Linked DNA regions of Flocculibacter collagenilyticus. The protein of the gene in region 2 interacts with the protein of the main gene of each other region in a pairwise test. Links are inferred from orthologs where the notes say so. Each region holds a gene or a part of one and is shown on either strand. Other genes may lie near its edges.

Region 1 (15,350 bases), 1.1 Mb from region 2 along the record:
TGTAAATCGCGATATTTTGAAGAAAGTTCGGCTACATCAATATTGTAGTCAAAAGGAAGGTTAAATAGGTCGAAGTAATTCAATGTAGGCCTCAAATTGAATTCGCAGGCACCTAATTAGGTTAGCCTGCGAGAATAGTTAAGAAAGCTGATTTTGAACAAATAGTGCTATCATAAAAATTAAAACAGCAATACATAATAACTACACGGTGAAGCTTTCACCACAACCACACTCACCTGCAATATTTGGGTTATTAAACTGGAAGCCTTCATTAAGCCCTTCTTTAACGAAGTCTAATTCTGTTCCATCAATATAAACCAAGCTTTTTTGATCTACTATTAAAGTAACACCTTGATCAGTAAACGTTTCATCATCTTCATTCAGCGCGTCCACAAACTCTAAGACGTATGCTAAACCAGAACAGCCAGTGGTTTTTATGCCTACACGCAAACCAATGCCTTTTCCACGGTTTTCAATAAAAGACTTTACTCGTTCTGCAGCTGCAGGTGTCATCGAAATCGCCATAACAATCCTTAAACTATTTTAATGCTTGCTTATCCAGCTTGCTTCTTCTTATAGTCTTCTACTGCTGCCTTAATTGCATCTTCAGCTAAAATTGAGCAGTGAATTTTCACTGGCGGTAATGCTAGCTCTTCTGCAATTTCGGTATTACTAATTTCAGTTGCTTGTTCAATGGTTTTGCCTTTAACCCATTCTGTTACCAGTGATGAGGATGCAATCGCACTACCGCAACCGTATGTTTTAAATTTTGCGTCTTCAATTACGCCATCTTCATTAATTTTTAATTGAAGCTTCATCACGTCACCACAAGCCGGTGCACCTACCATACCTGTCGCAACATTCTTATCACTTTTCTCGAAAGAACCTACGTTACGTGGGTTCTCATAGTGATCAATTACTTTTTCGCTATATGCCATCTTTACAATCTCCTAAATTCATTACTTACGCTGTTAGTGCGCAACCCACTCTACGCTTTCTAAATTAACACCATCTTTAAACATTTCCCATAATGGTGACATGTCGCGTAGTTTACCAATCGCTTTGTGAACTAAGTCGATAGTAAATTCGATATCTTCTTTAGTGGTATAACGACCAATGCTAAAACGAATAGAGCTGTGTGCTAATTCGTCATTTAAACCTAATGCACGTAGTACGTATGAAGGCTCTAGGCTTGCTGAAGTACATGCTGAACCAGACGATACAGCTAAATCTTTAAGCGCCATGATTAATGACTCACCTTCAACAAAGTTGAAGCTTACATTTAAAATACCCGGCACATGATGCTCTAAATCGCCGTTAATGTATGTTTCTTCAATATCTTGTAACCCTGCCCACAACTGTTCACGTAACTCACGAATGCGTGCAGATTCTTGTTCCATTTCTTCTTTTGCAATACGGAAAGCTTCACCCATGCCAGTGATTTGGTGAGTAGCTAAGGTACCTGAACGCATGCCACGCTCATGCCCACCACCATGCGTTTGTGCTTCTAAACGAATACGAGGCTTACGACGAACGTAAAGCGCACCAACACCTTTAGGACCATAAATTTTATGAGCAGAAAATGACATTAAATCGACTTTTAACTGCTGTAGATCAATGGCTACTTTACCTGCACTTTGTGCAGCATCTACATGGAAAATAATTTTACGTTCGCGACACATTTCACCGATTGTTGCGATATCTTGCACTACACCAATTTCGTTATTAACGTGCATTACACTAACCAGTACTGTGTCTTCGCGCATGGCAGCTTCTAGCTTTTTAAGATCAAGTAAACCGTTCGCTTCAACTTCCATATAAGTTACTTCAAAGCCTTGTCGCTCTAATTCACGACACGTATCAAGCACTGCTTTATGTTCAGTTTTAACGGTAATAACGTGCTTACCACGTTTATTATAAAAGTTTGCTGCACCTTTGATAGCTAAGTTGTTAGACTCTGTAGCACCAGAGGTAAATACAATTTCTCTTGGATCAGCATTAATTAGATCTGCAATTTGATGACGCGCAATATCAACCGCTTCTTCTGCCTGCCAGCCAAAACGGTGAGAGCGAGATGCAGGATTACCAAAATTGCCATCCATTGTAAGAGCTTGCATCATTTTTTCTGCAACACGGGGATCTACAGGAGTGGTTGCGGCATAATCTAAATAAATCGGTAACTTCATTACTTTCTCCGTCTTTAACTAAACCAGTTATAACTGGCAGTTAACGTTTAACGTATTTGCATCAAACAGTTTATCAATACCATGCTTATCTTGGCGTTGTGAAACTGTTGTAATATCTTTTCTGGTAACCAGTTCTGCTAAACTGATCCCATTTAAAAACTCTTCAATTCTGACGCTTAAGTCAGACCATAATGTATGGGTTAGACAGCGTTCACCATTTTGGCAATCGCCTTTGCCTTGGCATCGAGTGGCGTCGATTGACTCGTCAACAGCGTGAATAACTTGGCCTATTGAAATACCTTGAGCGTCACGACCTAAATGGTAACCACCACCGGGCCCTCTAACACTAGAAACTAAGCCGCTTCTGCGCAGCTTGGCAAATAATTGCTCTAAATAAGACAGTGATATTCCTTGTCTTTCTGATATATCAGCCAAAGGCACTGGGTTCTCTTCAGAATGCAAGGCGACATCAAGCATTGCTGTAACCGCGTACCTACCTTTTGAAGTTAATTTCATTAAATTTAAAACCCATATTGATGAATGCGCGCATTCTACATTTCCGACTAAAATAGTCAAGTAATTACCTGACTAATTTACTCGGGTATTATCGATATGTCAAATTTCAACCAGATGTTAACTTCGTAAATAACTGACATTTGTAAATAATAATGTGGCACCGTTAAATTTTGGGATCAAACGAGTCAAACGCTTCTTTACGTTGGTTCGCAGCTTGTTCTTCAGCCTCTTTAAAGTCAGGGCTATCCACATCAATGTCGGGTAACCCTTTATCACATACGTTACCGCCCATCTGATTGATCACTTTGCACATGTCATTTAATTTAGCGTCCATCATGTGAATATGATCAAGCAAACGACCAATTGTACTAGCAACAGGATCGGGATTGTCAGGCGATACGGCGTATGCATCAAAACCGTATTTCTGAGCTATTTCTTCGCGTTTTTGGGTTTCTTTCTTGTCGGTTACCGTCATCACAACCCTTCCCGGAATACCAACCACTGTTGCATCTGACGGCACGTCTTTTACGACGACTGAATTTGAGCCTACTTTTGCGTTTTTGCCTACCGTTAATGGGCCTAACACTTTTGCGCCAGCACCAATTACCACACCATCATGAAGTGTTGGATGGCGTTTACCAGCGTTCCAGCTGGTTCCACCTAATGTAACCCCATGATATAGAGTACAGTCGTTACCTATTTCAGCAGTTTCACCTATGACCACTCCCATACCATGGTCGATAAAAAATCGACGACCAATAGTGGCTCCGGGGTGTATTTCAACTCCAGTTATCCAGCGTGCAATGGTAGAAATAAATCGTGCTAATAGTTTCCAGTTGTTTGTCCAACATTTGTGGCTAAGACGATGCGCCCAAATTGCATGCAATCCGGGATAGTTTGTTAACACTTCAAAAAAAGTGCGCGCAGCAGGATCGCGATTAAAAACGCTATTAATGTCTTCTTTTATGCGTTTAAACACGAAGCAGTTAACCTTTATTTGTTAGTTTTTGAACTGAAGCAAGAATACCTCGTAAGATATTTAATTCTTGCTCTTCTGGACGCGCACGATTAAATAAGCGGCGTAATTTTGTCATTACCTGTCCAGGATGCTGCTTAACAATAAACCCTGTTTCCAATAATGTCTCTTGTAGATGACCATAGAATCGCTCTAAATCAGCCGATCTTGGGTACTCTTCTTCTACTTCTTGATAGTGGCCATTTTCTTTATCTAGCCACGCCATACGCGTTTCATAACTAAGTAACTGAACGGCCATCGCTAGGTTTAATGACGAATACTCTGGGTTTGCAGGCACACAAACGTGGTAATGGCACTGTTGCAACTCTTCATTCGTTAAACCGTTATTCTCTCTTCCGAAGACTAAGGCAACGGGATATTTCTCACCTTCAGCGACAAGTTTTTTGCCACATTCACGCGGTTCAACCATAGGCCAAGATAAGGTTCTTGAGCGCGCAGAAGTACCCACTACTAAACCACAGTCTGCAATGGCTTCCTCTAGCGTATTAACGGTAACTGCATTAGCAAGTACATCGGTTGCCCCAGCAGCAAGTGCTGATGCTTTACCGTCAGGAGCTGAAACAGGGTCAACTAAATATAACTTAGACAAGCCCATTGTTTTCATGGCACGAGCTGCAGAGCCGATATTACCCGTATGGGACGTATTAACTAACACAATTCTGACTTGATCTAACACTGAGTGAACCCTTGTTTAATATGAATAAGGTAAGGTTTAAACCGCTAATCAAAGCAACTAATTACGCCTAGCGGTCAAAAAGGTGAAAAATTATAGCATAGCTCTATTAAAGCTCGCATCCATAAAGTTATAGCAACCAGACATACTTTATAACCTTAAGCGGTTTACCTTCATTTTGCTTATCTCTAGTTTGCTTTGATTAAAAAATTGCTTTAGTTTTGACCATATTGGATAAAAAAATAACAACGGAGCAACAATGAACTTAAACTTAACAAATAAAAATGCATTGGTATGTGGTAGTAGCCAAGGCATTGGTAAAGCAATCGCTAAAGAGTTGGCTTCACTGGGCGCTAATGTCACGCTATTTGCCCGTAACGAAGCGAGTTTAAATGATGTAAAAGCTGAACTTGATACGAGTAAAGGCCAAAAACATCTATGTTTAGTTGCTGATTTTAGTGATACGGACGCAGTGAAAAAAGCGATTGAGCAGCAACTTTCACAAATTTCTACTTATCATATTCTCGTAAACAATACGGGAGGCCCCGCACCTGGCCCAGCAAATCAAGCCGAACCTAGCGCGTTTATCAATGCGTTTAATCAGCATTTAATTAATAATCATCATTTAGTGCAGGCATTACTGCCCGGAATGAAAAGTGCAATGTATGGCCGCATCATCAATGTTATTTCTACATCGGTTAAGCAGCCACTCCCTAATTTAGGTGTTTCAAATACCGTACGTGGTGCTGTGGCAAGCTGGGCCAAAACCCTTGCTAATGAGCTAGGCGCTTTTGGCATCACAGTCAACAATGTATTGCCCGGTGCAACGAACACTGCGCGATTAGATGCAATTATTCAAAATAAAGCGAACAAGCAAAACAAACCTATCGAACAGGTAATTGAAGAAGAAAAGTCATTAATTCCACTACGCCGTTTTGGCGAGCCTGAAGAGTTTGCTAACGCCGTGGCGTTTTTAGCATCACCAAGTGCAGGCTACATTACTGGTACAAACTTACCAGTAGATGGCGGTCGCACAGCCTGTTTATAGCAGCTAACTTAAGTAATATTGCCCAATGACTAAAACAAAAATAATTAACTACATTGGTGGTGAACTAGTACCGCCTGTATCAAATACCTTTTTTGATAATATTGAGCCCGCTACTGGCAAACCTTACTCGCTAACTGCTGATTCAGATGAGCAAGATGTTGCTAATGCTGTGGTAGCAGCGGAATCAGCCTTTAACACGTGGCAGTTAACAAGTATTGATGAGCGTGCAGCAGTGTTAATGCGTTTAGCCGACCTTATTGACCAAAACGCTGAAGCCCTTGCACAAGCTGAGTCGGTAGATAACGGCAAACCTGTAAGCCTTGCTCAGCAAGTAGATATACCGCGTGCATCTTCCAATATTCGTTTTTTTGCCCACGCCATTACGCAATACGCCAGTGAGTCTCATACCATGGCTAATGAGGCGATTAACTACACTTTACGCGACCCCATTGGTATTGTTGCTTGTATTTCACCATGGAATTTACCACTTTATTTGTTCACTTGGAAAATAGCACCAGCACTAGCAGCGGGTAATTGCGTAATTGCTAAACCGAGTGAAATAACGCCCATGACAGCATTTTTGCTTTCATCATTGTGCCAACAGGCAGGGCTACCACCGGGTGTGCTAAATATACTGCATGGCTACGGCCATAAAGTTGGTGAAGCAATCATTACCCATCCAAAAATAAAAGCAATTAGTTTTACTGGCGGAACAAAAACTGGAGCACACATTGCGAGCTTAGCTGCACCTAAGTTCAAAAAGCTATCATTAGAGCTTGGTGGCAAAAACCCTGCCGTTATCTTTGCTGATATATGTAACGATGAGCCCGATTTAGATACATTTGATGACGTTGTAACTCAAGTGGCAAGAGCGAGCTTTGCTAATCAGGGACAAATTTGTTTATGTAGTTCACGTATTTATATTGAGCGTCCAATTTATGAAAAGTTTAAGCGGGCATTAATAGCTAAAGTAAGTCAGCTCAATGTTGGCGATCCAAAAGACGTAAACACTCAGCAAGGTGCTATCGTGTCGCAGCAACACTTGAATAAAATTCTTTCATATATTCAATTGGCTAAGGAAGAAGGCGGAACGATTCTGCTGGGTGGGGAACAGCGTTACATTGAAGGTCGTTGCAACGAAGGCTATTTTATTGAGCCAACATTAATTGAAGGGTTACCGCTTAATTGCAGAACAAACCAAGAAGAAATTTTTGGCCCAGTTGCAACCCTGCAACCGTTTGACAATACCGAAGAAGCGCTTGCACTGGCAAATGGAACAGAATACGGCTTAGCGGCCACCGTATGGAGTAATAATATTAAGCGCTGCCATTCGTTTGCTCAGCAGCTAGACTTTGGCATTGTATGGGTAAATACATGGTTGATGCGTGATTTACGCACCCCGTTTGGTGGAATGAAACAATCAGGTGTGGGACGCGAAGGCGGTGTTGAGGCATTAAGGTTCTTTACAGAAGCGAAAAACGTTTGTATAAAGTACTAAAGATGTATAAATATCAATCAACACTATCTGTTTTTTATAATTGATAATAACAATAATATTTATGGTTAAAACAAATATCATTAAAACTTCAGGTGCCATTTTTGCTAGCTGCCGTGGCTGCAAATGGATACTCGCCTGACCTCTCTTCATTGCTAATTTAGCGACTTCGGGATCTGAATAGATTCTGCTTTGATGTGCATGTTTTTCGTTATTGTTATCTTCACCATGATAACTAACGAGCAAAGTTAATTTTTATAGGTTCATCAAAGCGCTACATAAAATATCTTTTTTACAAAAAATAAAATAACCCAAATTTTAAAAGATAGGTAAAGACATGAGCGACCACCCGCAACGATTCGACTCAAATAAAGCCCCAGCACCAGTTGGACTATACCCGCATGCCAGACGTGTCGGTGATTTGTTATTTTTATCAGGCGTTGGCCCCAGACAAAAAGGCAGCAAAGCAATCCCAGGCGTAACCCTAGACGATAACGGCAATATTGCAGATTATGACATTGAAGCGCAATGTCGCAGTGTATTTAACAATGTGCGTTATATTCTAGAAGAGTCAGACTCTAGTTGGGAACAGTTGGTAGACGTTACCGTATTTCTAACCAACATGAAGGATGATTTTGCCACTTATAATAAACTGTATGCCGAATACTTTGCTGATAATCAACCTTGTAGAACAACCGTTGAAATTAACTGCTTACCCACCCCCATTGCTATCGAATTAAAGTGTATTGCAACTATTAATTCAGATGCTAAACCTAGTGCTCACAAGCCATCTTCATTATAAAAAGGAGCAACACCATGGCAAATTCAGCAACCAAAATAACGCCTCCTTTTAATTTTAAAACGTGGATTGATGAACACAGAGATCAACTCCAACCGCCGGTTTGTAATAAACAAGTATTTGATGATGGCGACTTTATTGTCATGGTGGTTGGCGGCCCAAATGGCCGACGCGATTATCATTACAATCAAGGGCCAGAGTTTTTTTATCAGCTTGAAGGAGAAATGGAGTTACGTTTAATGATTGACGGAAAACCCCAAGTACATCCAATTAAAGCTGACGAAGTTTTTTTATTGCCTCCCCAAGTGCCTCACTCCCCCGTACGTTTTGAAAATTCAATTGGCTTAGTCGTTGAAGCGAAGCGTAGAGAGGGTGAGCAAGACGGTTTGATGTGGTTTTGCGAAAATTGTCATCACAAATTGTACGAAGAATACTTTCCGTTACGAGATATTGAAAACGATTTTCAAGCTGTATTTAGCCGATTTTTTGAGTCTGAGAAAAATCGCACATGTAATCAATGTGGCACGGTGATGCCAAACTCAAACAAACTATAACAATAATAGACATACATTGAGGTGGGATTAATGCTTAAAATTGATATTCATACCCATATATTGCCGAAAAACTGGCCTAATTTAAAAGAAAAATACGGCTACGGCGGCTTCATTCATTTAGACCATCACAAGTGTGGTTGTGCTCGCATGTTTCAAGACGACAAGTTCTTTCGTGAAATTGAAGCAAATTGCTGGGATCCTGACGTACGACTAACTGAATGTGCCACTCATCAGGTTGATGTTCAGGTACTCTCTACCGTACCTGTGATGTTTAGTTATTGGGCTAAACCTGAAGATGCCTACGACCTTTCTCGTTTTCTTAATGACCATATAGCCGGTGTTGTACAGCAACACCCTTCTCGATTTATTGGTTTGGGCACCATTCCAATGCAATCCACTGAACTCGCCATTAAAGAATTAGAACGTTGTGTTAATGAACTTGGATTAGCAGGCGTGCAAATTGGCAGTAATGTGAATGATCGTAATTTAGACGATGCCGCGTTCTTTCCAATATTTGAAGCCGCTGAGAAGCTAGGTGCAGCAGCATTTGTTCATCCATGGAACATGATGGGTAAAGAGCTGATGCCTAAATATTGGCTGCCATGGCTAGTCGGTATGCCAGCAGAAACCAGCCGAGCAATTTGCTCACTTATTTTTGGTGGGGTGTTAGAGCGCTTACCAAACTTACGCATAGCTTTTGCTCATGGCGGAGGTTCTTTTCCCGCCACCATTGGCAGAATTGAGCATGGTTTTGATGTGAGGCCAGATCTGTGCGCAGTGGACAATTCTGTGAACCCGCGAAAATATTTAAAGCAAATGTATTTCGACTCGTTAGTTCACGATCCGCTCAAGCTTAAATATATGGTCGATTTAGTTGGCGCTGACAGAATTGCACTTGGAACTGACTACCCCTTTCCTTTAGGTGAATTAGCGCCGGGTAAACTTATTGAAACAACCGCATTTAGTGACGAAATAAAAGCGCAAATGCTTCATGGCACAGCATTGAAATGGCTGAATCTAGATAAAGCACAATTTATAAACTGACTGTAATAATAATAAAAAGCTTCCCAATTAAGCGCAGAGCAGCATTATGAAATTAACCATTGAGCTAAATCAGCAACAATATAAAGTGCTAGTGAACCAGCCCACAAGTATTGCGATAGATTTAGCGTTTATTGAAGCGTCAGCCACTGAACATCTAACAGCAAACAAACTGGTGCAACCTAACCATTTTGGTGCCGATTACGCACAGGCATCGTCAATGAAAATAGCACAGTTTATTGGTGATACCCGTGTTGGTGGCAGCTGTAATGTCACACAAATAACCATGAATCCCCATTGCAATGGCACTCATACTGAATGTGTGGGTCACATTGTGCATAACCCCATTAGCATTAACCAAACCCTGAATGACAGCTTAATACCTTGTACTTTGATATCGGTCACACCTACTCCTTCACAAAATCAATCAAAAGAACAATACGATCCAAGTATTGATGAGGGTGATAAATTAATTACTAAACAGCAGCTGATGCACCAAATACAACATATTAATAATGAATGCTTAACAGCGTTGGTTATTCGCACTTTACCTAACGAGCAAAGTAAACAGCGAGCCTGTTACAGTGAGCATAATCAGCCGCCCTACTTCACTAACGACGCTATCGAATATTTGAATGAACGCGGGGTTACCCACTTACTGGTAGACATGCCCTCTATCGACAAAATGTTTGATCAAGGCCATATGAGCAACCATCATATTTTTTGGCAAGTGGCACCGCTAGCAAGGTTATGCGGAGATGACACGCAGCTTTCAAAAAGCATTACAGAAATGGTGTACGTAGGGAACACCCTTGAAGATGGTTTGTATTTATTAAATTTGCAAATTGCACCATTTGAATTAGATGCAGCACCTAGTAGACCGTTGCTGTATTCCTTACAAGCCATATAAATTGAATTAAAAGAGCAACCAATGACTGAACAAGTGCAAAACAATCAATTTCAGCCCAATTTGGCGTTTGCCCAAACACTGGATCAACAAGATCCACTCGCATCATTTAAAGACGCATTTCATATTCCTAAACAAGCAAACGGTGAAAATGAACTTTACTTCGTAGGTAATTCATTAGGCTTACAACCCACGCTTACCGCTGAATACGTCAATGAGGAGCTAAAAAAGTGGCAAACTTTAGGCGTTAAAGGACACTTTGATTGCGAATTTCCTTGGATGCCATATCACGAGTTTTTAACTGAGCAGTCTGCCGACTTAGTAGGAGCAAAACCTAATGAAGTGGTTTGCATGAACTCACTCACTGCTAACCTTCACTTTATGATGGTGAGCTTTTACCAGCCCACTAAAACGCGTTATAAAATTCTAATTGAAGATCATGCCTTTCCCTCCGATCATTACGCTGTAACATCGCAAATAAAGCATCACGGTTTCGACCCTAACGAGGCGTTATTATTAATTGCTCCGCGCGATGGAGAAGAGCTTATCAATCACGATGATATTAAAGAGCTGATTGAGCGTGAAGGCGACTCTATTGCCTTAATTCTCCTGCCCGGCGTGCAATATTACACAGGGCAAGTATTGGATATGCAAAGAATAACCCAGTGGGGACATGCAAAAGGCATTAAGGTTGGCTTCGATTTAGCTCATGCAGCAGGCAATATAACCATGCAATTGCATGACTGGCAGGTAGACTTTGCCTGTTGGTGCTCATACAAATATATGAATTCAGGCCCCGGCTCGGTCGCAGGCTGTTTTGTGCACGAGCGCCACAGCAGCAACACCAACTTAAACCGATTTGCTGGTTGGTGGGGGCACGACAAACAAACCCGCTTTAAAATGGAAAACACCTTTAACCCTATTCCTACTGCTGAAGGCTGGCAATTAAGTAACCCGCCGATTTTATCACTTGCTGCTATTCGTGCTTCTTTAGCGGTATTCAAAAACGCTGGCGGCATGTCGGTGCTCTGTGAAAAATCAACACGTTTAACCAATTACTTTGAATATTTACTCCAGCATGAATTAGGCGACTTGGTGCGTATTATTACGCCGAGCGATCCCGCACAACGTGGCTGCCAATTATCGTTAACTGTCAATATTGCAGGAAAACAAGGAAAAGAAGTATTCAAGTCATTAGAAGAAGCAGGTGTAACCACCGACTGGCGAGAGCCTAATGTGATTCGTGCCGCACCTGTACCACTGTACAACAGTTTTACTGATGTTTATCACTTTGTACGAGTTTTAAAAAGCTGTTTGATATAACTCGAATAGATATTCTTAATGCCAAAAGGAAGCACTTATGACAAAGCAAGCTATCACAATTATTGGCGCTGGGTTGGTTGGCTCATTGCTAGCTATGTTTTTAGCCAAACGAAATTACCAAGTAACGGTATTTGAAAAGCGATCTGATATGAGAAACACCGAAATTTCTGCAGGACGCTCAATAAACCTTGCGCTTGCCAACCGAGGTATTTTCCCGCTTGAACAAGTTGGAATAATGGATGAAGTAGAAAAAATGCTAATTCCAATGGCTGGTAGAATGCTTCACGATGAATACGGCGAGCTCAATTTTCAACCTTATGGCATTAAAGAGCATGAAGTAATTTACTCCGTCTCGCGAGCAGACTTGAATAAACGCTTAATGGACAGTGCAGAAAGCACAGGCAACGTTACCTTCCATTTTGATCACAATGTAGAAAATATTGATTTTACCCAACAGGTTTTACAGTTAAAACATGCTAACGCGGGTAAAACTTTACTTCATAATTTTTCGCTGTTAATCGGCGCAGATGGCACTGGCTCAAAAGTCAGGGAGCAAATGCTTTGTGCTCTTAATAAAAGCGCAACTGACCATAATATCATTGAAACCTTGCCTCACAGTTATAAAGAGTTATGCATTCCAGCAACAACTACTGGTGATTTTCAAATTGAAAAACAGGCTTTACACATCTGGCCTCGCGGACAATATATGTTAATTGCCCTGCCAAATATGGACGGCAGCTTTACTGTGACGCTATTTTTACCTAATGAAGGCAAAAACAGTTTTGCCACACTCTCAAACCGAGATGCGGTGATGACGTTTTTTCAGCAAGAATTCCCTGACGCACTGGCATTGATCCCTGATTTAGCAAATGCATTTTTTGATAATCCAACCGGTAAATTAGGAACAGTAAGATGTAAGCAGTGGCACAACATAACCAATACCTTGTTAATTGGCGACGCAGCACATGGCATTGTGCCATTTCATGGACAAGGCATGAACTGCGGCTTTGAAGATTGTAGTGAATTAAACCGCTTATTAATCGAGCATAATGATGACTGGCAAGCTGTGCTTCCCGCCTTTCAAGCCGTTCGGCAACCCAATGCCGATGCAATTGCAGAAATGGCATTAGAAAACTACATAGAAATGCGGGACAGTGTTAGAGACAATGTATATATTCTCAAAAAAGCACTCGCCTTTGAGCTTGAAAAACGCTTTCCTAATCGCTTTATCCCTCGTTATTCTATGGTGATGTTTCATCGCCTGCCATATGCAGAGGCTCAATCGCGTGGGCGTATTCAGCAAAATATTATTGCCGAGCTACTAAAAAGTGCAAAGTTAGATGAAAAGCTGACACAGTTAACTAAGAACACTGATATCGAGTTGCGCGATTGCGAGCCATACTTGGAAAACATCGATATGGATTATGCCAAAGCATTAATAGAGCAGCAGTTACCGATGTAACACCTGCTGGCTAGGTAAGGCACAATAAGAACAGAAAAAATTGAGCTTGCATAAACACTTAGCCTATCCTAGAGTGCATTTATTTATATTGCCGCTTTTTAGGATCACTATTATGTCGCCGTCAGCTAAACGACATACTCGTCGCTTCCACTTTTGGGCAGCGCTGATTATTGCTATCCCCGTCGTTATTGTGATTGTAAGCGGGCTACTACTACAGGTGAAAAAGCAATTTGAGTGGGTACAACCCCCCACTGCTAGAGGTCAAGCGGCAGAACCGACTATTGCATTTACACAAATACTTTCCATCGCCCAGAGAATAGATAAGTTGTCAGTATCAAACTGGCAGGATATACAAAAGCTAGATGTTCGCCCTAGTAAGGGAGTCATAAAAATATTAGCGGTAAATAATTGGGAGGCGCAAATAGATGCTGACTCAGGTAAGCTATTACATATCGCCTACCGTCGCTCAGATACAATTGAAGCAATTCATGATGGTAGCTTTTTTCATGATAGCGCGAAACTTTGGATATTCTTGCCCGTTGCAATTGCTCTACTATTAATTTGGCTATCAGGCATATTTTTACTAGGCTGGACACTAAGAAATAAATTTAAGCGCCGGCACCGACACACATAATATGCGCGCTCAATGTAATCGTTAAGGTAATTATTAGGACACTTCAATAGTTTGCCAAGGCTGGCTAATAATAATGAAACAACAATGAGGCTAGAACTTTATTCGCACCTTTAACATTATTCTTATTAGCTTTATCAGTTACTTAATTGCGACCCAAATTGGCATGCAGTTTACGATACCGCCAGGTTTCGCTAGCGCCATTTGGCCTGCAGCGGGGATTGGTTTGGGTTTGTATCTTTGCTTAGGTAGAGCAGCCCTTTTTGGTGTATTGCTAGCCAGTGTATTTGATCATTACATTGCTTTTAATATTAGTTTCCAAACTATTGAAGTACGCAATTTATTCATTTCGGCCACGCTTACTTGTGGCACTATCGCACAATTCATTATCACCAAATTGATGATTTATCGCTGCTGCCCTCGCCCCATCAGGCTTAGCTCAATTGCAGAACTGTCTCGACTGGCTTTTGTCGCTGGGCCCATTGCATGTACGATTAGTGCAACTATAGGCACATTTGTGCAGGTATATTCAGGCATTCATGCGCTTAACGAGGCCATATTTGTTTGGTTTATTTGGTGGGCTGGCGATGCTGTTGGCGTACTCTTCTTTTTACCTATTGTTTTAAGCTTATTGAAAAATGACATTTTAGAAGAAAGTCATCACAAGCTACAAATTGTCATTCCCTCGTTATTAATTTTTGTTGCGATTAGCTTTATATTTTGGCTCTCGCGTGAGCAATACATAAAAGATCAAAAAACAATTTTTGTTGATCACACTCAAACGTTTAGTAAAGAAATTGCCATATTAAGAAACACCATTGAGCTTCGCTTAATTTCACTCACTGCTTTTTTTCAAAGCAGTGAACTTGTCTCGCGTGAAGAGTTTGCGCAGTACGTAGAAATTGTAACGCAAAATGATATTAGAACACGGGCAATGGGCTGGTTACCCAAAGTCGAACATGCTCAACGTGATCAGTTATACCTTGATGCCAAGCAACAAGGGATAGACGATTTTTACATCAAAAAAATGCTCTACAACCAGCAAATGGTGCATGCACCTGTTCAAGAGTATTACCTGCCAATTTTTTATATTGAGCCACTTGAATCGAATAAAGCAGCACTTGGCTTAGATGTTTTAACTCACCCAAGTGTTAAGCAAAATATCAAATATGCCATTGAAAACGCGAGTTTTGTTTCAACGCCACCAATAAGGCTAGCCCAACAGGACGTAAAGTTCACAGGTAATGTTATCTACTATCCTGTGTACGGTAATATGTTATCGATACCCGAGCAAACTGATCGCTATGCGCAATTAAAAGGGCTGGTAGAAGTGGTAATTGAACTAGATGCCATGATGGCAAAAATTTACCAATCATTAAGCCAGCAAGGGTTCGACTTTATCTTAAAAGCACAAAATAATGGTGAAGACATTATTGTTTACGACAGTGGCTACCGTAATGATGCTTTGTATAAATATAATATTACTTTGCCTTGGTTTAATCGCTCATTCGATGTGCTATTTGCTTCCAGCCGCGACTTTGAATCGCAATTAGCAGACTGGTCCAGCTGGCTTACCTTTATTCTTGGCTCATTGTTTGGCACCGTTGGCATGTTCTTTATTATGTTTGTAATTGGCTTTAACCGTCGCCTCTCAACGACGGTAGATAAAAAAACAAAAG
Region 2 (15,375 bases):
ACCAAGATACAAAGCCAATATTACAAACATACTCACAACGATACCTATCGCTACGGCACCAGCATTATTTTTTATAATCAGATGGGTGATGTCTGCACGCTTGGCACCAATGGCAAGGCGTGTACCTAATTCGAGCTTGCGCATTTGAGTGGCATAACTAATAACGCCATATAAGCCAATAGTAGCCAGAAAGAAACTTAACATGGCTAATACAGCGCTAGTAATGGCGGTGGTGTATTGGGTAAATAATCGTTGATCGCGCAGTTCATTCAGGGTATTCATTTGTTTAATCACTAGCTGATTGTTTACTTGTTGCGTTAGGCTAATTACTTGTTCGCGCGATAAGCTTTGGTTTGGTTTAAGTTTGATCATGTAGCGCGTATCGGCTTCAGTGGTTAGCCTAAATGCGCGCATAGGAACGTCACTTTCGGTGGGCATGTATACGCCTTTTACTATACCGCTAACGGTTAAGGTAAGGTTTCTGGTAAATCTGATTTTGCTGCCGATTGCGCTCCCTTGTGGTGCTATTTCTTTGGCATAAACGTCATTGATGATCAGCAGGTTATTGCCGTCTTTAAGATCGGCTTCGCTAAATAAATCACCTTCAATAAGCGGTTGATTGATTAAATCAAAGTACTTACCGTCAACCGATTTAGTTTTAACCACGAAACGCTCATCAGTAGAGTCAATATTCTGGCCAGCCACTGCGGCATCATCAAAGGGTGTAGCACCTAGAGAGACAGCTTCAACTTGAGGCAGTTCCAATAACTTTTCTTTGAGTGCCAATACCATGGTCTTTTTCTCTTCATTGGTAACCTCATCAGCGGCATTAAGCGACAGTTCAAGCGATGTGATGTTTTCAGTATTAAACCCCAGTGGTTGGTTAATGGCTTTCAATGAGTCTTTCAACAACCCCATATTGACGAAAATTAGCACGGTTACAATGGCAACCTGAGATGTGATAAGGAAACGACGTACTTTTCTTGAAACCTGCACACCAGTCCCTTTTCCGCTAGACTGTAAAATCGTATTCAAGGCGCGGTAGTTAATCATGCTGGCACTTAGGCGAGCAAAGAATAAACCTAAACAAAGAGCAATAAGTAAAGCTGCGCTTAACGTGAAAGCGTTGATTGCTAACTCATCAACCCGAGGTAAGCGCTCAGCTAGATATTGTTGTAATACCCAGAAGCCTGCATTAGCGATTATCAGCGCCACGACAGATGAGATAAAAACCAGTAAACCAGACTGGGCAAACAAAGTTTGGAATAGGTGCTTTTTACTAGCTCCTATTGCTGCATGGATGGCTAATTGGTGTTGCTGCTCTGCAGTACGAGACATAAATAGGTTAGTGATATTGGCGCAAGCCACTAAGACCAAGCCTATTACACCAACTAACAGCAATAGCACGGTGCCTTGGCTATCGCCTAATATCGCTTCTTGAAATGATAATAAGCCCATCTTTGAAGACCACCCATTGAAAAATGCCATAGACTGAACATTTTCCTGCCATGTGCTATTTATCAAAGTGGTCAGTGACTGTTCTACTTGAGTTTGGCTCATCTCGCTGTTTAATTTGCCAACAAAGAATAATGCGCCATCAATCATGCCCCAAGCTGAACGTAATCTTTCAGCAGTGGAGTTATAGTCCCAAGGTAAAAATACATCAGAATTAATACCTTGCTGATAAATTTGCGGCTCGATGAACGATTTATCCATTACACCAACAATGCGGTAACTGGTATCGTTAAAGGTGACCGACTGCGTTAATATGTTGGGATCACCATGATATTGTGTTTGCCAGGCTTCATAACTCAATATTGCCACTGGGTTGAAGCTGTCTTTGCTTTCGGATTGCTCAAATGTGCGTCCCATTGCCATTTTACCGTCTACGAGCACAAACCAATCGGGCGTGATAAAGGTGGTGTTTACCATGGGCTGTAAAGGATGAGAAATCAGCACGTTTTCTTCATATTTTACCAGTGCTGATTGGCTAAATAGGGTTTGCTTGTCAAACAGATGCACTACGCCAGGGTAGGTATGAGAGCTGGCAACTTCCTCGTCCTTATCATTAAACAAGGTAAAGTTAACCTGATATAAATCTTGCTGATCGGGGTAAGGTAAAGGTTTAGCAATCAGTATGTAAGCCAAGGTTAGAATACACAATAAAGCGCCTAAAGTGATACCTAAAGTGGTAACGACTGCCACCATGAATCCCTTTTTTTCACTTAACCCAGCCCAAGCCTGCTTGAGTTGATACATGATATGGTTCATCTTATTATTCCTGTTTCTGTTTGCAGTGCGTAATGTAAACCCGCTTCATTTACAGTATTGGCGCGCTTTCACTCTAATCGTTCAGTTTATCTAAGTTCGTGAGGCTCAATTGCCTTTCACCTAGCAGTAACTTCAATTGCTGTGGGTGTATCTCAGGAGTGAATTGCTAATAACGTGCCAGCGTTGAATGCTTAACCGCTAATGTTTCTTTGTTTGTGCGATTAACGTACAACATGGCTTATAAATAAAGGGATTCAGGGTGATTGGATAGTTAGAGATGTTGCATTGGTTCATTGCTATGCAGGGTGTATTAGTTGTGTTTACTTAAAAATAATAGCGCGCTTTCGATTCGATTTACCGATATCGGACTGTTACCGTCCGATATCGGACACGTTATTCAGTCACCACGTTCTAACATCCTTGCTATTGAATCTTGATGATTTTCAATGGTAGTGTGATCTGGACAGTCACCCCATTGCCATGATTATTTTCTAAGCGGATATGACCTTGATGTTGTTCAATAATATTGCGACAAAAGCTCAGTCCAATTCCTTGGCCATCTTGCTTGGTAGAAAATAAGGGAACAAAGGCATTTTCTGGATTGGCAAAACCATGGCCATCATCAACCACTTTCATACAGCTTTTGTGTTTATCTTCACTAAATTCTAGGCTCACCGTTTTGGCACCTGCTTCGTAAGCATTTTTGATCAGGTTGATAAGTACCTGCTCTAAAAGGGATTGATCTGCCCAAATGAGTTTGGCCTTTAATAAGATGGTTAGGTTTTGTTGGTTAAACAGTCCTTTTAACCGGCCAGCCAGTTGCTCTGTGATTATGTGCTGGTAGTGTAAATGGATGCCTTTCGTTAATGATGCGTAGCGATTAATAAAGTCCTGCAGGTGCAAACAGCGCTCAGAGATAAGGCCTAGTGCATCTTTGTCTCTGTGATTAGTCGCACGTTCCGCTAAACTTTCTGCAATACTAGAAACGGGAGTAAGGGAGTTGCGGATTTCATGACCCATCACGCTGATCATTTGTTGCCAAGCTTTTACCTGACTAGTTCTAACGGCCGACTCAATATTAGTAAACACTAATAATTGATGCGCTATTCCCGCATCAATAAAGCTGCTTTGGCTAATTTGCCACTGCTGTTTCTTTTGTTGCTCTTGCGATTGTAATTGCCAGCCTCCTTCATCTTTAACTAGCCCAAGCATATTTGAGGAGACGTGACGAAACATTTGCCAATGTTGGCCTTCGTAAAGGTGGCTAAACGCACCGTTAGCGTAGGTGAGCTGATCTTTCTGGTTGAAAACCAATACTGGGGTATCTAGTTGGTCAATAAGCTGATATACCAAGAACGCGTGCTGATCGTAGCGCTTCTTTTTCTCCGCAAGGTCTTCACTCAAGTTCCGAAGTTGATGATGAAACTTGCCAACAATGCCAGTGGGAAATTCCGCTTTTGCATACTGCTTGTAGTCTTCTTGACGTACGGCCTCAAGGTGTAGCAATGCGCGACGGAAACTGCACATGACGTTGGCACGAAACACCTTAATCGCATAGATGCAAGCAATGGTTAAACTTGAGGTAATCAGCACGATTTGCCACGTTAACAACGCTAATTGCGACAGTAGAACATAATTCAGCAATAAAAATAGCATGGCGAATAGGCTAAGCCATAAGGTAATAAAGCGTTCAAGGTTTTTACCTTTGAATGTCGTCATACTTTTCTAAACGGCGATATAAGGAGGATTTAGTAAGCCCAAGTAATTTTGCAGCGTGAGTCATATTATTATCAGTATTGTTCAGTGCTTTTTTAATAAGTGCTTTTTCTGCCTGTTCTAATGTCATCATGCTAATAGAATCTTGGCTGTTGCTGGCAGGTGAACTTGAAAGTGGCAAGTATTGCTCTGTTATTTCACTGCCTTTAGCCAGTAAAACTGCTCGCTCCATCAAGTGGCTTAACTCTCGAATATTACCCGGCCAATGGTAACCAGTTAAATTTTGTTTAGCTTGCGTGTTTAGTGAAAGCGCGGGTTTTTGGTATTTTTGCGTATAAATATCAATAAAATATTCAGCGAGTGGAACAATATCTGCTTGTCTTTCTTGTAAAGACGGTACACGAAATTCAAGGGTGTTCAGACGATAATACAAATCTTCACGAAACGCTTCGTTAACGATGAGTTTTTTAAGATCGCCGTTGGTGGCGCTAATAATACGAGCGTGCATTTGTTGAGTTTGACTGGAGCCTAAGGCTTCGTATTGACCTGACTCTAACACCCGCAATAACTTTGCTTGTTGCGAAAGTGGGATATTCGCAATTTCGTCAAGGAACAGTGTGCCATGCTTGGCTAATTCGAATCGACCAATTCTATTACTCTTGGCATCCGTAAATGCGCCTTTCTTATGTCCGAACATCTCACTTTCAAACAAGTTCTCAGAAATGGCTCCCATATTCACTGATATAAACGGCTCTGTACTTTGTTTTGACAGCTCATGTACTCTTTCAGCAATAAAACTTTTACCTGTGCCGTTGTCGCCAGTAAGCAGAATATTTACGTTGGTATTAGCAACGCTTTCAATTTCAGCAAACAGTTGTAACATACTGGGAGAGCGCCACTTGTATTCAAGTTTGTTAGTCGGTTCTAGGCGTTGTTGCAGCTTTTGGTTTTGAACTTGTAAATTGGCGAGCGCTAATTGCTGTTTAATGATTTGTTGTAAACGCTGATTTTTCCAAGGCTTCTCAATGAAATCTCCCGCACCTAATTGCATGGCTTTTACGGCAAGTTCTACATTTGCCCACGCGGTCATTGCTACTACTGGGATCTGAAACTCTGATGTCGCTAGCCAAGATAAAAATGCGAGTCCTTCTTCACCAGAGGTGGTATCAAGGGAGAAATTCATATCCAGTAAAATTAAATCGACGCTTTCTTGTTTGAGCAGCGCGCGAGCTTCATCGGGGCTGCTCGCCTGAAGTGGGCAATAATCATTGTCCTCCAGCACAAAACTTGCGCTTAAGAATATGTCGTGACGATCATCAACGATCAGGATGCGTGGTTTATTCAAAGCAATCTTTAGTCATGTTATAACAGCGAATACGGCTACAATGAAATTCATCATACACCTGTCTGCAATTTTAAGTCCATCATGCATAGGCATTTTTCTTGATTGCTGTCATTTAGAGCCTACTTGTATTGGCCAATCTGATATTTGATGCACAATAAGTAAGCGAGGCGCTACAATTTAGCCTTGGCGCAAGGTATACTTGCTGCCAATTTTTAGAATTCTAAATCAACGTAAAAAGTCCCCTTATCATGGAAAAATACGATATTAAAACCTTTCAAGGTCTAATCCTTGCGCTACAAGATTACTGGGCTAGACAAGGCTGTGTCATTATTCAGCCATTAGATATGGAAGTAGGTGCTGGCACATTCCATCCGATGACATTCCTAAAGTCGATTGGCCCAGAGCCAATGAGCAGTGCTTATGTTCAACCGTGTCGCCGCCCAACCGATGGCCGCTATGGTGAAAATCCAAACCGTTTACAGCACTATTATCAATTCCAAGTGGTAATGAAGCCGTCACCGGAAAACATTCAAGAATTGTATTTAGGCTCATTAAAAGAGTTAGGTTTAGATCCATTAGTACATGATATCCGTTTTGTTGAAGATAACTGGGAATCACCAACGCTAGGTGCTTGGGGTCTAGGTTGGGAGATTTGGTTAAACGGCATGGAAGTTACGCAATTTACTTACTTCCAACAAGTCGGTGGCTTAGAGTGCTCACCAGTAACGGGTGAGATCACATACGGGCTAGAGCGTTTAGCCATGTATATTCAAGGCGTTGACAGCATTTATGATTTGGTATGGACTGATGGGCCATTAGGCCGTGTGACCTACGGTGATGTATTCCACCAAAATGAAGTAGAGCAGTCTACTTACAATTTTGAACATGCTGATGTGCCTGCGCTATTTGCTCAATTTGATCAGTGTGAAAAAGAAAGTCAAAAGTTAATTGAGAGCGGCTTACCTTTACCAGCTTACGAGCAAGTAATGAAAGCATCACACGCATTTAACTTACTTGACGCAAGGCATGCGATCTCGGTAACTGAGCGCCAACGCTATATTTTACGTGTAAGAGCACTCTCTAAAGCGTGTGCGCAAGCGTATTATGAAGCGCGTGAAGCATTAGGCTTCCCATTGTGTAAAAGCAACGCAGAGCAAGGCCAGTAAGGATAATTAGATGACCATCAAAACAGAAAACTTTTTAGTAGAAATTGGCACTGAAGAGCTACCACCAAAGTCACTTAAGAAACTGGCTGAAGCATTTCGTAATAACGTTGAAGAAGGCTTAAACAAGGCTGAGCTAACTTTTGAAAGCATTCAATGGTATGCCGCACCTCGACGTTTAGCGCTTAATGTTACCGCGCTGAGCGAAGCGCAAGCTGATAAAGTAGTTGAAAAGCGTGGTCCTGCGATCACAGCGGCATTTGACCAAGACGGTAATCCTACAAAAGCCGCAGCTGGTTGGGCACGTTCAAACGGCATTACTGTTGAACAAGCGCAGCGCTTAGAAACGGATAAAGGTGCGTGGCTACTGCATAAAGCCGAAGTTAAAGGTAAAGACGTAGATGCGTTGATCCCAGATATTATTATCTCGGCATTAGCCAAGCTACCAATCCCTAAAGCAATGAAATGGGGCGCATTTACCACGCAATTTATTCGTCCAGTTCATACCATTACTATGCTATTTGGTGACCGCGTCATTAGCGGTGAAATATTGGGTAAGCAGTCGGCACAAACATTACGCGGACATCGTTTCCATTCGTCGCAAGACGTGACATTGACTCATGCCGATAACTATTTAACTGCGTTGAAAGATGCATATGTCATGGCTGATTTTGCAGAACGTCAAGCAGTCATTACGCAGCAAGTTGAAGCCGTTGCCGCTAAATTAGGTGGTGTTGCACAGGTTGAGCAAGATTTACTTGATGAAGTTACATCGTTAGTAGAGTGGCCAGTAACACTGTCAGGTGATTTTGAAGCTAAGTTTCTAAATGTACCGGCTGAAGCATTAATCTACACCATGAAGGACGACCAAAAGTACTTCCCAGTATTTGATAACGATGGCAACTTGATGCCGAAGTTTATTTTTGTATCGAATATTGAAAGTAAAGATCCTAGTCAAGTTATCAGTGGTAACGAGAAAGTGATCCGCCCACGTCTTGCTGATGCAGAATTCTTCTTTGAAACAGATAAAAAGAAAACGTTAGCGTCACGCTTAAACAGTTTAGATACTGTGCTATTCCAAAAGCAGTTAGGCACGCTAAAAGACAAGTCAGAACGTATTGCTAGTCTCGCTGGGTTTATTGCTGAAAAGATTGGAGCAAATGTAGCGCACAGTGAGCGCGCAGGTCTATTAAGTAAAACCGACCTGATGACAGAAATGGTGATGGAATTTACTGAAGTGCAGGGTGTAATGGGAATGCATTATGCTAAACACGACGGTGAGCCAGAGTGTGTTGCAAACGCAATGAATGAGCAATACATGCCACGTTTTGCGGGTGATCATCTGCCTCAATCATTAGAAAGTTGTGCGGTAGCACTTGCGGATAAATTCGACTCACTAGCAGGTATTTTTGGTATTGGCCAACAACCTAAGTCAGACAAAGATCCGTTTGCATTACGCCGCGCTGCCATTGGTGCGCTACGTATTTTAGTCGAAAAGGAAATAGACTTAGATATTATTGAACTGACAGAAAAAGCAGTGTCGCTATTTGGTGATAAGCTTACTAACGACAATACGGTACAAGAAGTTGCTGACTTTATGTTGGGTCGTTTCCGTACTTGGTATCAAGACGAAGGTATCAGTGTTGATGTTATTCAAGCGGTATTAGCACGTCGTCCAACTAAGCCATTAGATTTTGATAAGCGTGTTAAAGCTGTTGAGTTTTTCCGTAGTTTAGCTGCATCAGACAGCTTAGCGGCGGCAAATAAGCGTGTTGGTAATATCTTGGCTAAGTTTGATGGCGAAGTACCTAGTTCAATTGATAACACACTATTAGTTGAGCCAGCAGAAAAAACATTAGCAGAAAACGTGATCGCTAAATCAGCCGCGCTTGAGCCTGTATTTGCTGATAAAGATTACCAAAAGGCATTAGCAGAGCTTGCCGAATTAAGACAAGTAGTTGATGACTTCTTCGATAATGTGATGGTAATGGCAGATGATGAAGCGGTGAAGCTAAATCGTCTAGCAATATTAGCTCAGCTACGAGCAATGTTTATGCGCGTTGCAGATATTTCTTTATTGCAGTCGTAAGCACGTAGTGAACAGTTAACTCAGCTATAAAATGAACCGTCGCAAATTAGGTTAAATTTAAGTCTAATTTGCGGCTTCTCAACATATCCCCACATTTTTTCAAAAAATCTCACCACTTTCTTTGTTTATTGGTTCAAACTGAGCGCAATTTAATATAGATTTAGTACTGTCTGATGATGCAAGGCATAAACTAAAGTTAGTTATTCATAAGTCAAAACAGTCAGGCGAAAAGCTCAAATAAATCAGTTAACTTTCGATGCAAAGTATATTAATAAAATAGCGCAAATATACGGAATGTTATCTCAATAGCATCGTGTTATTTCTCATTCAAGCTTGATCTATTAACTGATGTAGTGATGAGCATAAAAGGGCATAGACCCTTACTCATTTTTTAAGATTTAATTGAAGGAACGGACGATGGTTAAACGTTTACTAAAAACAGGTTTAGCGGCGACCACATTATTACTAGCTGCATGCGCATCAAATGATGCAAATGAAACAGAATTTGCTGAAAACATGTATGTACGTGGTGCATTTACATGGTGGGATGCAGAAGAAGAATATCGACTTAAAAAAGTGGGTAACAAACTATATAAAGCATCTGCAGATTTAAAAGCAGACGGCCAACCTTACGAATTTAAATTTGCTGATGCAGCGTGGACCGCTGGCACAAACTGCGGCTATTTAAATAAAGAAGCCGATGAAGTGATTGAATTAGGTTATGTGTACAACGCTAATTGTTCAGCAGTCTTTGAGCATTTTAAGTTTGTTCCAAAAGAAGATGGTACGTACGACTTTTATATTGACTTTTCAGACGATAAATCGCCAATGGTGTTTATCAAAAAAGTGGGCTAATGCGTTAGTTATACTGCATTAGACTAAGTCAATGTGTTTAAAAAGGATCTAGTGTTATAGATCCTTTTTTGTATCTGGCTAGTTAACGTTTACCTTTTTTAATGATGTACTGAAAGGGCAGCTCATCTGTTTGGCTTGTTACTAAGGTATGATCCATAAACTGGCAAAAGCTTGGAATATCTCGCGTGGTGGACGGGTCGTCGGCTATAACAAGTAAGGTTTCACCATCAGCGATTTTTCTTATCTTGCCACGGATCATCATTACGGGCTCAGGGCAACGTAGGCCTATGGCATCAAGGGTGTGATCGGCTTGATTGAAATCGGTCATAAACTGTATCGCTAATTAATTAAAGGAAGGGTTAACTTATGGCGTTGCCAAGTGGGTTATTATATAAGCACAAACGAATACTGCAAAAATAAAAAAGCCGAGTTAGATAATTTACTAGCTCGGCTTTTTTGTTCAGGCTAATGCAAACAGGCTACATGGCCTGATGCAAAAGTCAGTATTTATACACGTTCAAAAATAGTGGCAATACCCTGACCTAAACCAATACACATGGTCGCTAAACCTAGCTCCGTATCTTTGTCTTCCATTATATTAAGAAGCGTTGTTGAAATACGTGCCCCAGAACAGCCTAGCGGATGGCCAAGTGCAATGGCACCACCGTTTAAGTTTACTTTATCATTCATGTGATCAAGTAAATCTAAGCCTTTTAATACTGAAAGACCTTGTGCGGCAAACGCTTCGTTCAATTCTACCGACTGAATATCTGAAATTGATAAGCCAGCAGCTTTAAGTGCTTTTTGAGTAGCAGGCACAGGACCATAACCCATGATAGATGGATCGCAGCCCGCAACGCCCACAGACTTAACACGAGCACGAATGGTTAATCCTAGTGCTTTTGCTTTTTCTTCAGACATGATTAGCATAGCAGAAGCGCCATCTGATAACGCTGAAGAAGTACCTGCGGTAACAGTACCGTTCGCTGGGTCAAATACTGGACGTAATCCTGACAGTGTTTCTACAGTCGTTTCAGGGCGAATGACTTCGTCAGTATCAATTGAGCGTAAAATGCCGTCAGCATCATGTCCTTCAATAGCCACGATTTCTTTTTTGAAGCGACCTTCAACGGTTGCTTCATGGGCAAGTTGGTGAGAACGTGCACCCATTTCGTCTTGCATTTCACGGCTAATGCCATTCATTTTGCCAAGCAACTCAGCCGTTAATCCCATTGCACCCGCAGCTTTAGCAACTGACATGTTTATGCTTGGTGCAAAGTCAATGCCGTGAGTCATCGGTACGTGCCCCATGTGTTCAACACCACCGATTAGGTATACATCACCCATGTTAGCGGCAATGCGTGCGGTGGCGTCATGAATTGCTGACATTGATGAACCACATAAACGGTTAACGGTCACCGCTGGTACACTGTGTGGAATACCTGCAATTAATGCGGCATTACGTGCAATGTTAAAGCCTTGTTCTAGGGTTTGCATAACACAACCCCAAATCACATCGTCAATTTCTTTTGGATCTAACCCTGGGTTACGCTCCAAAATGCTGCTCATTACATGAGCTGAAAGTTCTTCGGCGCGCACATGACGGAAAATACCGTTCTTCGAGCGGCCCATTGGTGTACGAATACAATCTACAATTACGGCGTTTCTCATGATTTATTCTCCGTTACGCTTTATAAAAAGTTTCACCAGCGTCAGCCATTGCGCGGGTTTTTTCTGTTACTTGGTACATCTCACCTAAATCAGCATATTTGTCTGCTAACGCTACAAATTTAGCTAAGCCGATAGTGTCTACATAACGGAATACACCGCCGCGGAATGGAGGGAAGCCTAGACCGTAAATCAGTCCCATATCTGCTTCAGCTGGGCTAGCAATAATCCCTTCCTCTAAACAACGAATGGTTTCGTTAATCATTGGGATCATACAGCGTTCAATAATTTCGTCAGACTCTAATTGCTTAGGTTCATAACCTAATAGCTCGTAAGTTGTTTCTGTTAAGTTTTTAGTCGGGCGGCCACGCTTGTCTTTGCCAAAGTCATAGAAGCCTTTACCGTTCTTCTGACCATAGCGATCGTTCTTGTACATGACTGCAACAGGGTCGTTATCAATTTTTTGCATGCGCGTAGGGAAGCCATCAGCCATGACGTCTGTACAATGGAATGCTGTGTCTAATCCGACAACGTCAAGTAAGTATGCAGGACCCATTGGCCAACCGAACTGCTTTTCCATCACTTTATCAATTTGTGCAATGTCGGCACCGTCAAGTACTAGCTTGCTGAAACCGGCAAAGTATGGGAATAGTACACGGTTAACAAAGAAGCCCGGGCAGTCGTTTACAACAATGGGTGATTTGCCCATTTTCGCAGCATATGCAACAACGGCGGCAACGGTTTCATCAGAAGTTTTTTCGCCACGAATAACTTCAACCAATGGCATTTTCGGTACTGGATTGAAGAAGTGCATGCCGCAGAACTGTTCTGGACGTTCTAAATTTTCAGCCAATGATGTGATTGAAATGGTTGATGTGTTTGAAGTTAGAATCGCATCTTTTTCTACTATGCCTTCTACTTCTTTTAAAACCATGCCCTTAACTTTCGGGTTTTCAACAACGGCTTCAACCACAATATCAACGTCTTTAATGCTGTCGTAAGACAAGCTAGGCGTGATGTTATTTAATGTATTTGCCATTTTCTTACCGTCAATACGGCCACGCTTAAGCTGCTTGTTTAACAGCTGTGATGCTTCATTTAATCCTAATGCTAGTGCATCATCGTTAATGTCTTTCATCACAATAGGCGTGCCTTTAAGTGCAGACTGGTAAGCGATGCCACCACCCATGATACCTGCACCTAACACGGCTGCTTTATTAACGGCTTTAGTCGCCGTTTTAGCTGCTTTTTTCGCTTTGCCTTTAATTAGCTGATCATTCAGGAATAAGCCAATTTGTGCTTGCGCAGCATCCGTTTTTGCAAGTTTTGCAAAGCCTTTGTTCTCAATAGCTAGCGCTTCAGCACGTTCTGCGTTTGCACCTGCTTCAACACTATTTACCATCACCATTGGCGCAGGGTAATGTTTGCCTGCTTTAGCTGCAACCATGCCTTTCGCCATATTAAAGCTCATGGTTTGCTCTGTTTTGTTCATTTTCAGTGGTGACTGTTTTAATGCGCGACGTGCTTTCCAGTCTAGCTTGCCATCTATTGCATCTTTAACCATGCTAAGTGCTGCTTGTTCAAGCTTGTCAGATTCAACAACCGCATCAATCGCTTTTTGTTTTAAGGCATCGATCGCTTTGTATTCTTTACCTGTGCTCATCCATTCCATTGCATTGTCGGCACCAATAACACGTGGAAGACGCACTGAACCACCAAAACCTGGCATTAATCCTAATTTAACTTCTGGTAGGCCAACTCTTGCTGTGGTGTCGGTAACACGAAAATCGTTAGCAAGTGCCCATTCAAAACCGCCGCCCAATGCAAAGCCGCTAATAGCTGCAACAGTTGGAACGTTAAGATCTTCCATCGCATTAAATACGGCAGAGCCTTCTTCGATCCAGCCAATTAATTCTTCTTCTGGCATGGTGAAAGAGCTTAAGAATTCAGTGATATCTGCGCCTACAATGAAGGCAGATTTGCCAGAAGTACAAATAAGGCCTTTTAAGTCACTTTCTTGTTGTAATTTGTCGAGTGCTTCGCGACATTCTTTTAAGGTGGCCTGATCAAATTTATTTACTGAACCGTCAGCGTCAAATTTCAGCTCGGCGATGCCTTGCTCGATATATGAAACGCTGATTGATGTACCTTGATAAATCATGTTCTATGATCTCCGTTATCTCTTATACTCAGCTAAACCTGAGTAGAGCTGGTTGTCTTTATGTCTGTATAAACATTTGCGTAATTACTCTATTCGTCAGCAGTTTGGCGTGTCTAACAAAAAAATGCAATTAAATTTTAAACGCCTGTTTGAATCTGCGGTCATACGAAATAATTTTCATCTGGATTAAAAGTAGTCTATTTATGCCAAAACGGTTTTTATAATCGATTTTTTGTTAGTAATGCGCATTGCTGATCTTGGTTAATTGGCTCTAGAATGTTCTAATGGCAATCCATGTCTTGGAAAGAAAAGGGTCGTTAAATGATACGAAACTGGAGTTGCATAATTGGAAGTGTGTTGCTGGCGTTTAATGTTTACGCAAGTAATGACAATGAAATGCAAAAACAGCGCGATCTTTTTTTGAAAACCGAGTATGCCGCTAAAAAACCAATGAAGCGCAGCTACTATTGGTTAAAAAAGCAGTTGGGGGACTATCCGCTTGCACCTTATGCGGAACTAGAATATTTAAAACATCGGGTGTTTTATTCCAGCGAAAAACAAATTCACAGTTTTATTACCCGTTATCAAGGCACTCCCTTAGATGCACCGCTACGCGAGAAGTGGCTGCGTTATTTGGCAAAGAAAAACTATCAAAAAACCTTCTTACGTGATTACCGTGATCTCAGTGAAGCGGATTTATCTTGTTACCATTTACGTTTCCAGCTTGATCAGGGTAAGCCTGCCAAAGAAATACTGCCGCAAGTAGATAAATTATGGATTGTGGGCAAGTCGCAACCCAAAGCCTGTGATCCACTCTTTACTCAATGGCGCAAGCAAGGTTACCAAACCACAGATAAAGTGTGGCAGCGTTTAACATTGGCAGCTGAAGGAGGGAATCACACGCTTATTCCTTACCTCAAAAAGTTATTACCGCAATCGGAACGTTATTTAGCTGATTTATACTACAAAGTGCGTCGTGCGCCGAGCTATGTAAGTAAACAGGGGAAGTTTCCTAATAAAAACATAAAAGAAACCAGTATTGTTAAATACGGTATCAAACGATTGGCGTGGCGTGATCGTGATTTAGCATTGAAAGTATGGCCGAAACTACAAAAAAAATACTCGTTTACGGCTGAACAGCGTAACGACGTGATTCGTACGTTGGCGATAAGCCTCGCGTCCTCTAATCATGCCAAAGCGCGCTATTGGCTAGAGCAAGTGCCGGCTGACGTATTAGATAGCAGTTTAGTGCAATGGCGCATAGCCGACAGTTTGCGAAATGAAGAGTGGCAGACCGCGTTGAATATTTTGCAAGCGTTGCCAGAATCATTACAGCAAAAAGAAAGCTGGCAGTATTGGATTGCCCGAAGTTTGCAAGGGCTAGGGGCAGAGGCTGCGGCGCAGCAGGCGTTTACCTCGTTAGCTGAAAAACGTCACTATTATGGCTTTTTAGCTGCAGCGCAAGTGGGTAAAAAGCCTAACTTTAGTAATGTACCTGTAAAGCCAACCGCAGAAGATATTCAATATGTTGAACAGTTACCTGCGATGCAGCGGGCGAAAGAATTGTTTGGCTTAAAGCGTTTTACGCAAGCACGACGTGAGTGGAACTTTTTAAAGTCACGCATAAGTAAAAATGCAAAGTTAGCCGCAGCCAAAATTTCTCATCAGTGGGGGTGGTATGACCGGGCGATATTTACCTTGGCTGAGGTTGAGTATTATGATGATGTAGCACTGCGCTTTCCGTTAGCGTTTCAGGATACGGTGTCATCGTATGCCAATACGCATCAAATTAACCCGTCGTGGGCGTTTGCTATCACTCGTCGTGAATCGTCATTTATGGCTGATGCGAATTCAGGTGCAGGCGCACTAGGGTTAATGCAAATTATGCCAAATACAGCAAAACATATCGCTAAAAAGCGAGTATCACGTAGAAACTTATTCAATCCAAAAACTAATATCAATTATGGTACTAAGTACCTGAAGCAACTACTTAACCGAACGGAAGGCAATGTGGTTGTCGCAACCGCAGCTTATAATGCCGGTATTTATCGCGTAAGAAAATGGTTACCCGATGAAGAGCCGATGCCAGCAGATATTTGGATAGAAA

What was found.
Region 1: the proteins of tusA (region 2) and HUU81_RS04855 interact in binary tests that used the Escherichia coli proteins (3 or more experiments, as listed by UniProt). The link is inferred for Flocculibacter collagenilyticus from one-to-one orthologs.

The regions. Positions count from the first base shown.
Region 1 is NZ_CP059888.1:1,083,909-1,099,258, reverse strand. The notes cover bases 80-3,054. They hold HUU81_RS04855 (IscS subfamily cysteine desulfurase), read right to left. Parts: upstream 2,187-3,054; coding sequence 972-2,186; downstream 80-971. Other genes in these bases: cysE (serine O-acetyltransferase), read right to left, coding at 2,866-3,054; iscR (Fe-S cluster assembly transcriptional regulator IscR), read right to left, coding at 2,214-2,702; iscU (Fe-S cluster assembly scaffold IscU), read right to left, coding at 555-938; iscA (iron-sulfur cluster assembly protein IscA), read right to left, coding at 202-525; hscB (co-chaperone HscB), read right to left, coding at 80-83. Outside these bases: more of hscB, read right to left, coding at 1-79; more of cysE, read right to left, coding at 3,055-3,681; tRNA (cytosine(32)/uridine(32)-2'-O)-methyltransferase TrmJ, read right to left, coding at 3,689-4,414; HUU81_RS04835 (SDR family oxidoreductase), read left to right, coding at 4,671-5,459; HUU81_RS04830 (aldehyde dehydrogenase), read left to right, coding at 5,485-6,957; HUU81_RS04825 (RidA family protein), read left to right, coding at 7,292-7,756; HUU81_RS04820 (3-hydroxyanthranilate 3,4-dioxygenase), read left to right, coding at 7,771-8,307; HUU81_RS04815 (amidohydrolase family protein), read left to right, coding at 8,338-9,351; HUU81_RS04810 (cyclase family protein), read left to right, coding at 9,398-10,258; kynU (kynureninase), read left to right, coding at 10,280-11,578; HUU81_RS04800 (FAD-dependent oxidoreductase), read left to right, coding at 11,616-13,040; HUU81_RS04795 (PepSY domain-containing protein), read left to right, coding at 13,153-13,674; HUU81_RS04790 (CHASE domain-containing protein), read left to right, coding at 13,775-15,350. UniProt on the Escherichia coli protein: Master enzyme that delivers sulfur to a number of partners involved in Fe-S cluster assembly, tRNA modification or cofactor biosynthesis. Catalyzes the removal of elemental sulfur from cysteine to produce alanine.
Region 2 is NZ_CP059888.1:8,611-23,985, forward strand. What follows is about bases 8,145-11,144. They hold tusA (sulfurtransferase TusA), read right to left. Parts: upstream 9,768-11,144; coding sequence 9,522-9,767; downstream 8,145-9,521. Other genes in these bases: glyS (glycine--tRNA ligase subunit beta), read left to right, coding at 8,145-8,584; HUU81_RS00060 (hypothetical protein), read left to right, coding at 9,002-9,439; fadA (acetyl-CoA C-acyltransferase FadA), read right to left, coding at 9,947-11,110; fadB (fatty acid oxidation complex subunit alpha FadB), read right to left, coding at 11,124-11,144. In the rest of the region: HUU81_RS00035 (ABC transporter permease), read right to left, coding at 1-2,271; HUU81_RS00040 (sensor histidine kinase), read right to left, coding at 2,695-3,990; HUU81_RS00045 (sigma-54-dependent transcriptional regulator), read right to left, coding at 3,971-5,332; glyQ (glycine--tRNA ligase subunit alpha), read left to right, coding at 5,581-6,498; more of glyS, read left to right, coding at 6,515-8,144; more of fadB, read right to left, coding at 11,145-13,268; HUU81_RS00080 (transglycosylase SLT domain-containing protein), read left to right, coding at 13,590-15,375. UniProt on the Escherichia coli protein: Sulfur carrier protein involved in sulfur trafficking in the cell. Part of a sulfur-relay system required for 2-thiolation during synthesis of 2-thiouridine of the modified wobble base 5-methylaminomethyl-2-thiouridine (mnm(5)s(2)U) in tRNA.